DNA from 3 places in the Mesorhizobium huakuii genome. Region 3 is predicted to be linked to each of the others. Evidence: riboswitches for the same ligand, from Rfam matches in the RefSeq annotation. Region 3 holds a riboswitch; each other region holds the start of a gene.
What was found. Region 3 has a riboswitch for cobalamin ahead of HB778_RS00475 (DUF1636 family protein). Riboswitches for the same ligand answer to the same signal wherever they lie in the genome.
Positions count from the first base shown of each region.

Region 1: linked by a shared signal. The riboswitch ahead of bluB (5,6-dimethylbenzimidazole synthase) and the one ahead of HB778_RS00475 (DUF1636 family protein) in region 3 are both predicted to bind cobalamin.
Region 2: linked by a shared signal. The riboswitch ahead of HB778_RS26195 (DUF1636 family protein) and the one ahead of HB778_RS00475 (DUF1636 family protein) in region 3 are both predicted to bind cobalamin.

Region 1 is NZ_CP050296.1:4,913,820-4,917,068, forward strand. It holds gene HB778_RS23625 (hypothetical protein) at 1-509, shown strand, start outside; partial or broken gene bluB (5,6-dimethylbenzimidazole synthase) at 665-1,246, opposite strand; cobalamin riboswitch at 1,348-1,527, opposite strand; gene HB778_RS23635 (histone deacetylase family protein) at 1,649-2,575, shown strand; gene HB778_RS23640 (exodeoxyribonuclease VII small subunit) at 2,579-2,830, shown strand; gene HB778_RS23645 (DUF2277 domain-containing protein) at 2,929-3,195, shown strand; gene HB778_RS23650 (pirin family protein) at 3,236-3,249, shown strand, end outside.
Region 2 is NZ_CP050296.1:5,427,394-5,430,642, forward strand. It holds gene HB778_RS26190 (substrate-binding domain-containing protein) at 62-1,051, shown strand; cobalamin riboswitch at 1,309-1,514, shown strand; gene HB778_RS26195 (DUF1636 family protein) at 1,537-2,004, shown strand; gene HB778_RS26200 (ABC transporter ATP-binding protein) at 2,001-2,789, shown strand; gene HB778_RS26205 (ABC transporter substrate-binding protein) at 2,838-3,249, shown strand, end outside.
Region 3 is NZ_CP050296.1:97,211-100,459, forward strand. It holds gene HB778_RS00470 (winged helix-turn-helix domain-containing protein) at 322-1,521, shown strand; cobalamin riboswitch at 1,551-1,755, shown strand; gene HB778_RS00475 (DUF1636 family protein) at 1,796-2,224, shown strand; gene cobW (cobalamin biosynthesis protein CobW) at 2,227-3,249, shown strand, end outside.

The DNA of each region.
Region 1 (3,249 bases), 2.3 Mb from region 3:
TGAGCGGCCTTGTTTCCTTCATCAACACGGTGATTCGCCTGTCGCTGACCTATGTCGACGAGATCATCCTCGGCTACAACATCCGCATCAATTCGTCCTCGCCCTTCGAAACGGCGCGTCAGGGCGTGGTGCTCTATGCCCAGAACGGCAAGACCATGGTCAAGAACGCCGTCTGGCTGGCGGTCATCATGTGGGGCGTTTCCTTCGTCATCTTCCTGCTGATGCTGGCTCCGGCCGCAGCCATTTTATTCATGATGCCCGGCCAACTCGCCGGCTGGGCCTTCGTGCTCGCTATCGTCTTCGCCTGGGCCTTCAAGGCGGCCTTTATCGAGCCCTTCGCCATCGCTTGCCTGATGCAGGTCTATTTCAAGACCATCGCCGGCCAGGTGCCTGATCCGGCCTGGGACATCAGGCTGGCCGAGGCGTCGTCGAAATTCCGGGAATTGAAGGACAAGGCGCTGGCCTCCTTCGGCGGCTCGCGCTGGGGCACGGCCGGCGCAACGCGCTGATCGGCGGGCGCGCAGGCGACGGTGTTGAGGTGCGCCACAGCTAACTTGAGCGGTGCCTCGCCTTGCCCGCAAAAGGTCTCGCTCATGATCAGTTCGGGCAGCGGCAGGCGCCGACCCCAGCCATGCGTTTCAAGGTCCGGTTTCGGTGCGAACTCGGAAACCCGGCCAACGCAGAGATAGGCGATCGGCGTTACATGCTCGGGAATGGACAGCAGGCTTTTCAGCGCTTGCGGTTCAATGATGCTAACCCAACCGACGCCGATGCCTTCGGCGCGCGCTGCCAACCAGAAATTCTGCACCGCGCAGACCGTGCTGTAGAGATCCATCTCCGGATTGTGCCAGCGCCCCAGCGGCGAACCCTGCGAGCGCCGGCGGTCGCAGGTGATGCAGATGTTGAGGGCGCTTTCGCAGATGCCTTCCAGCTTGAGCTTGCGGTAGAGCGCCTGCCGTTCTTCCTCGATTTCAGGCAGTTCCTGTTCGCGCGCGGCCAGGAACAGGTCGCGCACATCAGCCCGTCGCGCGGCATCGCGGATGACAATGAAATTCCACGGCTGCATGAAGCCGACCGATGGCGCATGGTGCGCGGCAAGCAGCAGCCGTGCCAGCACCTCGTCGTCGAGCCCTGTGGGCAGGAAATGGCTGCGCACATCGCGCCGCGTGAACATCGCGCGATAGACCGCGTCGCGCGCCCTTTGGTCAAATCCGTCGCCCATAGGAGCGGTCATATCTTCCGGCATCGCTTGTCCCCTTGCGATTGCTATGGTTTCACATCGTCAGAGCGTACTTTGTGCGTCCAACTGGACGCACGTCACTCTGATGTCACCCGCCTGACCATGCGGATGACGATGCCTGCCAGGCCGGTCTTCTGGCTTGGGATCAACCCGCGTCCGGTGCCTTCCCGTCATCGACAGTGGCATTTACCGGCGCGGTCCCCCTCACAGCGTTGGGCACGCCACGGAATTCAACCGTGTTCCCGATTCTCCCGCTTGCGGCGAGCACCAGGCAGTGGCGGCGACCTTACGCCGAAGCCGCCGCGGCGCCAATCCCCGCAGCGACGCCAATGGACGCAGGCGTGATTTTCCCCAGCGATCGAGCCGCAATGCATGGCCATCGCAGCGCCGGGGCACTAGATAGGGAGCATGACAACCCGTCTCTACACCCATCCGATCTTCCTCGAACACATCACCCCGCCCGGTCACCCCGAGCGGCCGGACCGCTTGCGCGCCATCGAGCGCGTGCTCGATGACGAGACCTTTGCTGCGCTTGATCGCGTCAAGGCGCCGGAGGGCGATGAAGCGACCATCCTCTACGCGCATCCCGCCGATTTCGTCGCCCGCGTGCGCGCCGCCATTCCCGAAGAGGGCCTTGCCCGTATCGATGCCGACACCACCGCGAGCCCAAAGAGCTGGCAGGCGGTGATCACCGCGATCGGCGCCGCCAACGCTGCCGTCGACGACGTCTTTGCCGGCCGCGCCGACAATGTCTTCGTCGCCGCCCGCCCGCCCGGCCACCATGCCGAAAAGAGCACCGCGATGGGCTTCTGCTTCTTCAACACGGCGGCGATTGCGGCCCGCTACGCGCAGAAGAAGCATGGCGCCGAGCGCGTTGCCGTCGTCGATTGGGATGTCCATCACGGCAACGGCACGCAGGATATTTTCTGGGACGATCCTTCAGTGCTCTATTGCTCGACGCACCAGATGCCGCTCTATCCCGGCACCGGCGCGAAGAACGAGACCGGCGCCGGCAACATCGTCAACGCGCCTCTGGCGCCACAGACCGGCGGCGAGGTGTTTCGCGATGCCTTCCTGTCCCGGGTGCTGCCGGCGCTCGACAATTTCGCGCCCGATTTGATCATCATTTCGGCTGGTTTCGACGCGCATCACCGCGACCCGCTGGCCGAGATCAATCTGACCGAGGATGATTTCGACTGGGCGACAGGCCAGCTGATGCAGCGCGCCGCGCGCCACAGCGGCAACCGGCTCGTCAGCCTGCTCGAGGGCGGCTACGATCTGCAGGGACTGGCATTTTCGGTCGCCGCCCATGTCGGGCGACTGATGAAAGGATGAATGATGGCTGCTGAGACCAACGAAGACGTCAAGGCGATGAGCTTCGAGCAGGCACTCGACGCACTGGAAAAGATCGTCGATGATCTGGAGCGTGGCGACGTGCCGCTCGACCAGTCGATCAAGATCTATGAGCGCGGCGAGGCGCTGAAGGCGCATTGCGATCGGCTGCTGAAGGCCGCCGAGGACAAGGTCGAGAAGATCAGGCTGTCGCGCGACGGCAAGCCGGTCGGAACCGAGCCGCTCGACGCGGAATGAGGCGCAAGCCGTTCACCGAGTTTTGGACATCATCGTGTTTGAGGATAGAGTTCGTCGCCGTTGATATGGCGCCTTGGACAAGAGGAGATACGGAAGCGATGTGCAGAAACATCAAGACCCTGTTCAATTTTGATCCGCCGGCAACCAATGACGAAGTGCGCGACGCGGCCCTTCAGTTCGTCCGCAAGCTGAGCGGAACGACACGCCCGTCGAAACAGAACCAGCATGCGTTCGACCACGCCGTCGAGGCCATCGCGGCATCGGCGCGCGAACTTCTCGATTCACTCGAAACCCATCAGCATCCGCGCAATCGCGAAGAGGTGGCGGCCAAACTGCGGGCAAAGGCGGCGATCCGCTTTGCCTGACGCTGCCAAAGCGGTCCACGACCGCTGACAAGGAGAGTCCATGAGCTTCTTTCC
Region 2 (3,249 bases), 1.8 Mb from region 3:
CGGCAGCAAGTTGAAGTCAAACCAAGGTCTGGCCCCCGGCCCGACGAGGAGGAGAGTGAGTATGAAAACCATAAGACAAGGAACGAGGCGCGCGCTTCACGCCATGCTTCTGGCAGGCGCTGGCCTGTGCATTGCGGGAGCCGCCCAGGCTGCCGAACCGTTGGTCAAGGCCTGCGCCAAGGACGGCCAGTTCATCATCGGCTTTTCGCAGGCGAACAATGCCGAGCCCTACCGCCAGCATGTCAATGACGAGCTGACGGCGGCGGCCAAGGAAGTACCGGGCTTTACGCTGCAGATCGCCGACGGCGCCGGCAACGTCAACACGCAGACCTCGCAGGTCGACAACTTCATCACCCAGAAAGTCGATCTGCTGCTGATCTCGCCCTTCGAGGCGGCACCGCTGACGCCGGCAGTGAAGCGCGCCATGGATGCCGGCATCCCTGTCATCGAGCTCGACCGCAAGACGGTCGGCGATCCCGGCAAGGACTACACTGCCTTCATCGGCGGCGACAATTACAAGATCGCGCTCGAAGCCGGAAAATACACCGCCAAGACCTTGCTGCCGGACGGCGGCGAGGCGGCGGTGCTGGAAGGCTTGCCGAGCTCGACGCCGGCAGTGGAGCGGCTGAACGGCTTCAAGGACGGCGTCAAGGAGAATGCCAAGATCCAGGTCGTGGCCGAGCAGGCCGCCGACTGGGTGCCGGACAAAGCCCAGACCGCCTTCTCGGCCATGCTCCAGGCGCATCCCGATATCAAGGTGCTCTACGCCTCGAACGACATGATGGCGGCCGGCGCGTTGCTTGCCGCCAAGGGCGCAGGCAAGCAGGTCAAGATCATCGGTACCGACGGCTTGCCAGGCCCGGCAGGCGGCATCGAGGCGGTGGCCAAGGGCGACTGGGCGGCGACCTTCACCTATCCGACGGGCGCCAAGGAAGCGATCGAGATGTCGAAGAAGATCCTGCTCGATTGCGCTACTTCGGTGGATACGACGGTCACCGTCGACACGACCGCGATCACGCCGGAGAACGCCAAGCAGCTGGCGGGGAAGTAAGCCCGTCTGCCTGTAGACCATCCGATCCAGGGCGGGTTCACGCGAACCCGCCCTGTCTACGTTCGCAACCTTCTCCGGCACTCGAAGGGTGGTGGCAAGGGATTGACAGCGGCAGAGGATATGTCTTTAACAGTTCTGTTATTACATAACAGACGGAGATGTTGTATGCGCCTTCTCTGACGAGGTCGCAGGCTGCTGGTGCCACGATGGTGACAGGACCAGTCGAAAAGAATCGTTGCGATGCGTCCGGGGCAAAACTACGATTGCCCGGTGATGGTCCCCGCGCCGAAAGGCAAGGGGTGAAAAGGGAACACGGTGAGACCCTCAAAGGTCGAGACCGTGGCTGCCCCCGCAACTGTAAGCGGTGAGCAAGATCCGAAATGCCACTGGCCGGCAAGGCTGGGAAGGCAGGATTGCGCCGAGACCCGCGAGCCAGGAGACCTGCCATCACTGAGTTGACCGGACGGGGTGTGCCGGGAGGAAACGTGGACGTCGGTCTTGTCGGCCGGCTCGCCAACATCCTTCCGTCGCCAGTTTTGGAAAGTGACGGAAAGTTGGACGGCTCCATCGATCATCGCATCATCGTGTGCACGCTTTGCCGTGACGTCCCGACCGGCATCAGGTCGGGCGAAAGCCTGTGCGCCGATTTGCGCTCCCGGCTCTCGGCCCATCATCAGCCCGCCGTGGCGCATGGCTTCACGATCGAAGGCGTCGAGTGCATGGCGGGCTGCGCGCGGCCGCTGACGGTGGCCTTCCAGGCGCCGGGCAAGGCTTCCTATCTTTTCGGCTCCATCGACGCCGAGGCCGACGCCGGTGATCTCGTGCGATTTGCAAGGCTATACGCCTCGCTCGCTGACGGCTGGTGCAATTCCGGACAACGTCCGCCGCGACTGGCGGGCAAGACGCTGGCCCGTATCCCCGGGCCGGGCAAGTTTGCGGGCAACAGCCGATGACGATGCCGCTTCTCGAAGCCCGCGACCTCTGCGCGACGGCGAACGGCCGGGATCTGGTCCATGCGGTCAGCCTGTCGGTGGCATCAGGCGATCGTCTCGCCATCATCGGCCCCAATGGCGCCGGCAAGACCACGCTGCTGCGCATGCTGTCGGGCATGCTCCGGCCAAGTGCGGGCGAGGTGAAGCTTGGCGGACGCCGTCTGGACAGGATCTCGACCGCCGAACGGGCCCTGCACATCGCCGTCGTCGGCCAGACCGACCAGCCCGATCCGCGGCTTGCGGTGATCGACTATGTCGAGCTTGGCCGCGTTCCGCATGCCGGATTGAGGTGCAGGAGCGAGGAACGCGACATCGTCGTCGACGCGCTTCGCCGGACCGGCCTGTTGCCGCTGCTTGGCCGCGCCATCGGCTCGCTGTCAGGCGGCGAACGCCAGCGTGCCCAGCTGGCGCGCGCCATCGCACAGCAACCGAAAGTGCTGTTCCTCGACGAGCCAACCAACCATCTCGACCCGCGCGCCCGTGGCGAGCTGCTCGAACTCGTGGCCGGCTTCGGCATGACGGTGATCGCGGTGCTGCACGATCTGGCTCTGGTGGCGCCGTTCGCCACCAGGGTCGCGGTGATGAACGAAGCCCGGCTGCATGCGCTGGCCGCGCCGCGCAAGGCGCTGACCCAGAAACTGATCCGCGAGATTTTCGGCGTCGACGTGTTTCGCCTGCGCCATCCGACCGAGGACCGCGAACTGACGGTGTTCGATGTTCCGAACCGCGCCGCACCCCCTTCCTGATCGAAACCCATCCGTCATTCGACACTGTTCAACCAAGGAGCAAAATCCGTGAAACGTCTCGCTCTGTCGCTTGTCTTCTCGCTGCTGGCCTCAACAGCCTTCGCCTTCCCCGTCACCGTCGATAGCTGCGGCAAACCGCTGACCTTCGATGCGCCGCCCAAGCGCGCCGTCATCCATGATCTCAACATGGCCGAGATGGCCTTCGCGCTGAAGCTGCAGCCGTCAATTGTCGGCCTGACCGGCATCACCGGATGGTACAAGGTCGGCGCCGAATTCAAGGCCGAACAGGGCTCCATCCCGGAACTGGCGCCCAAATACCCGACGCTCGAAAACCTCGTCGCAGTCGAACCCGATTTCTTCTTCGCCGGCTGGTACTATGGCATGAAGCCGGGCGGTGACGTGACGCCCGACACGCTAGCCCCGCACGGCATCAAGACGCTGGTGCTGACCGAGAGCTGCG
Region 3 (3,249 bases):
GTTGGCGCCAATCCACTTTGATTACAGCACCGGACCTTAATGCGGAAGCGTGACAGATTAACCGCTGAACCGTTTTAAGGGGCCTATGCTGCAACGCGGCGAGGGTTAGCGCAGCACTTCCAGCGAAGCAAGTCAAACCTTGTTCAAAACGCCGACCTGGACGGCATATCCGAAGAAACTGGTCCGATCCGCTCCTGTTTGATTTCCTTCGCTTTTCACTCCACTTTTCTCTCTTGACAAGGTTGCCGCCAAAACCCTGCTAGCATGGGCCGGAATCACCCATCGGACTCTCGACCTGGACGCCCTTAGAGTGACAGCTGCATGAAGGAAAAGATCTCGCTTGCCACCGCCCGGCGCATAGCGCTCGCCGCCCAGGGGTTTCTCGATCCGCGCCCGAATGGCACGCCCGACCGCCGCCACTTCGCCCGCGTGCTCTCGCGCACGGGTCTGCTGCAGATCGATTCCGTCAGCGCGGTGGTGCGCGCGCATTATATGCCGCTCTATTCGCGGCTCGGCCCCTACCCGCTCGCTTTGCTCGACAATGCCGCCGTGACGCGCAAGCGCATTGTGTTCGAATACTGGGCGCACGAGGCCTCGTTCCTGCCGGTCGAGACCTATCCGCTGATGCGCTGGCGCATGCAGCGCGCCGAGCAGGGCGACGAGATGTATCTGGGGCTGGCCAAATGGGGCCGAGAGCATGCCGCCTATATAGAAGACATTTATCGCGAGGTCGTAGCGCGCGGTCCGATCGCCGCTTCGGCGCTCGAGGGCCAAAAGGGTTCAGGCGGCTGGTGGGGCTGGAGCCATGCCAAGCACGCCTTCGAATGGCTGTTCTGGGCCGGGCGCATCACCACGGCGCATCGCCGCGGCTTCGAGCGCTTCTATGATTTGCCCGAACGCGTGCTGCCGCAGGCGATCCTCGACCTGCCGGTGCCATCAGCCGAGGACGCGCATCGCGAATTGCTGCGCATTTCCGCCCGCGCCCATGGCGTGGCGACATCAAGCGATTTGCGCGACTATTTCCGCCTGTCGCCGGCCGACATGAAGGGGCGTTTGGAGGAACTGGTCGAGACTGGCGAACTGGTGCCGGTGCGGGTCGAAGGCTGGGACAAGCCGGCTTACCTCCATAAGGATGCCCGTTTGCCCCGCAAAATCGAGGCCCGCGCCTTGCTGGCGCCGTTCGACCCGGTCGTTTTCGAACGGTCGCGGTCGGAGCGGCTGTTCGATTTCCATTACCGCATCGAGATCTACACACCGGCCGAAAAGCGGCAGTACGGCTACTACGTCCTGCCGTTCCTGCTCGGCGACCGGATCGTGGCGCGCGTCGACCTCAAGGCAGACCGGCCAGCCAGCGTCCTGCGCGTCCATGCCGCCTACCCCGAGCCCAACGCACCGCCTGAAACCGCTGCGCAGCTCTTTGAGGAACTGAAGCAGATGCAGGGCTGGCTCGGCCTTGAACGCATGGAAGTGACGCCGGCCGGCGATCTGGGCCCGGCGCTGGCCGACATAGCCATGTCGTAGCCGCGCGTTGACACCACTGCCTGCAAAAGCCTAAATCCGGTTCAGACGGTCCCTTGCCCGCAACGGCAGGGGCTAAGAGGGAATGCGGTGCGGGATGAAAATCTCAAATCCGCGGCTGTCCCCGCAACTGTAAGCGAAGAGCCAAGGCCGAAAGCCACTGGGAGTTTCCCGGGAAGGCGGCACCCAAGGCGATGACCCGCGAGCCAGGAGACCTGCCGTCTGCGACAAAAGAATCCGATCGCCTGGCGGGTTTCCGGGCAAGGAGCCCGGCTTTTTGGACCAGAACAGCAGTTTTTCGGCTGGCAAAGCGGACAATTCGTCCGCCGACGGCGATGCCTTGGCCGGCATCACGGTCATCGTCTGCGCCTCCTGCCGTGACGAGACCGGCTCCGACGCCCATCCTCGCGCCGGCGAACTGCTGGCTGAAGACATGCGCCGTGCAGCGTCTGACGACCATATCCGCGTGCGCACGGTCGAATGCCTCGGCAATTGCAAGCGCCGCCTCAGTGCGGCGATCCTGCGCGACGGCTGCTGGAGCTATGTGTTCGGCGACCTGACCGCGACCAGCGGCGCCGACCTCGTCACCGGCGCAAAGCTCTTCGCCACCTCGACGGACGGCCTCATTCCATGGCGCGGCCGGCCTGATTCCCTCAAGCGCGGCCTCGTTGCCCGCATTCCACCTCTCGACCTGTTGAAGGATTGATCATGAGCGCTTCCGTCTCCCGCGTCCCCTGCACCGTCGTCACCGGCTTCCTCGGCGCCGGCAAGACGACGCTGGTCCGCCATCTCCTGGAAAACGCCGGCGGCAAGCGCATTGCCATCATCGTCAACGAGTTCGGCGACATCGGTATCGACGGCGAGATTTTGAAGGGCTGCGGCATCGACACCTGCCCGGAGGAAAACATCGTCGAACTGGCCAATGGCTGCATCTGCTGCACCGTCGCCGACGATTTCGTGCCGGCGCTCGATCAAATCCTGTCGCTGACGCCGAAAGTCGACCACATCCTGATCGAAACCTCAGGCCTCGCTCTGCCCAAGCCACTGGTCCAGGCTTTTCAGTGGCCGACGGTGAAGAGCCGCGTGACGGTCGACGGCGTCATCGCCGTGGTCGATGGTCCCGCACTTGCCGAAGGCCGCGTCGCCAACGATATGGACGCGCTGCAGGCGCAGCGCGCGCAGGATGACAGCCTCGACCATGACGACCCGGTCGAGGAAGTGTTCGAGGATCAGATCGCTTGCGCCGATTTGATCATCCTGTCGAAGAGCGACCTGATGGATGCCGCCGGCTCGGCCCGCGCCAACGCCATCATTGGCGAACATTCCGCCCGTGCCGTGAAGATCGTGCCGACAGCACACGGCAAGGTCGATCCTTCCGTACTGCTCGGACTCGGTCTCGCCGTCGAGGACGACATCGAAAACCGCAAATCCCATCATGACGGCGCCTTCGACCATGAGCATGACGACTTCGACACCTTCATCGTCGACATTGCCTCGATCGCCAATCCGGACGAGTTGGCAAAGCGCGTCGCCACCGCCGCCGAACAGGAAAACGTGTTGCGCGTGAAAGGCTTCGTCGAGGTCGGCGGCAAGCCGATGCGGCTCCTGCTGCAGGCCGTCGGCCCGCGCGTCAACCACTACTACGATCGCGCCTGGACCGCCGAGGACGACCGACGCTCGCGCCTCGTCGTGATCGGCCTGAAGGGGCTGAACCGCCCCGCGATCGAGCGT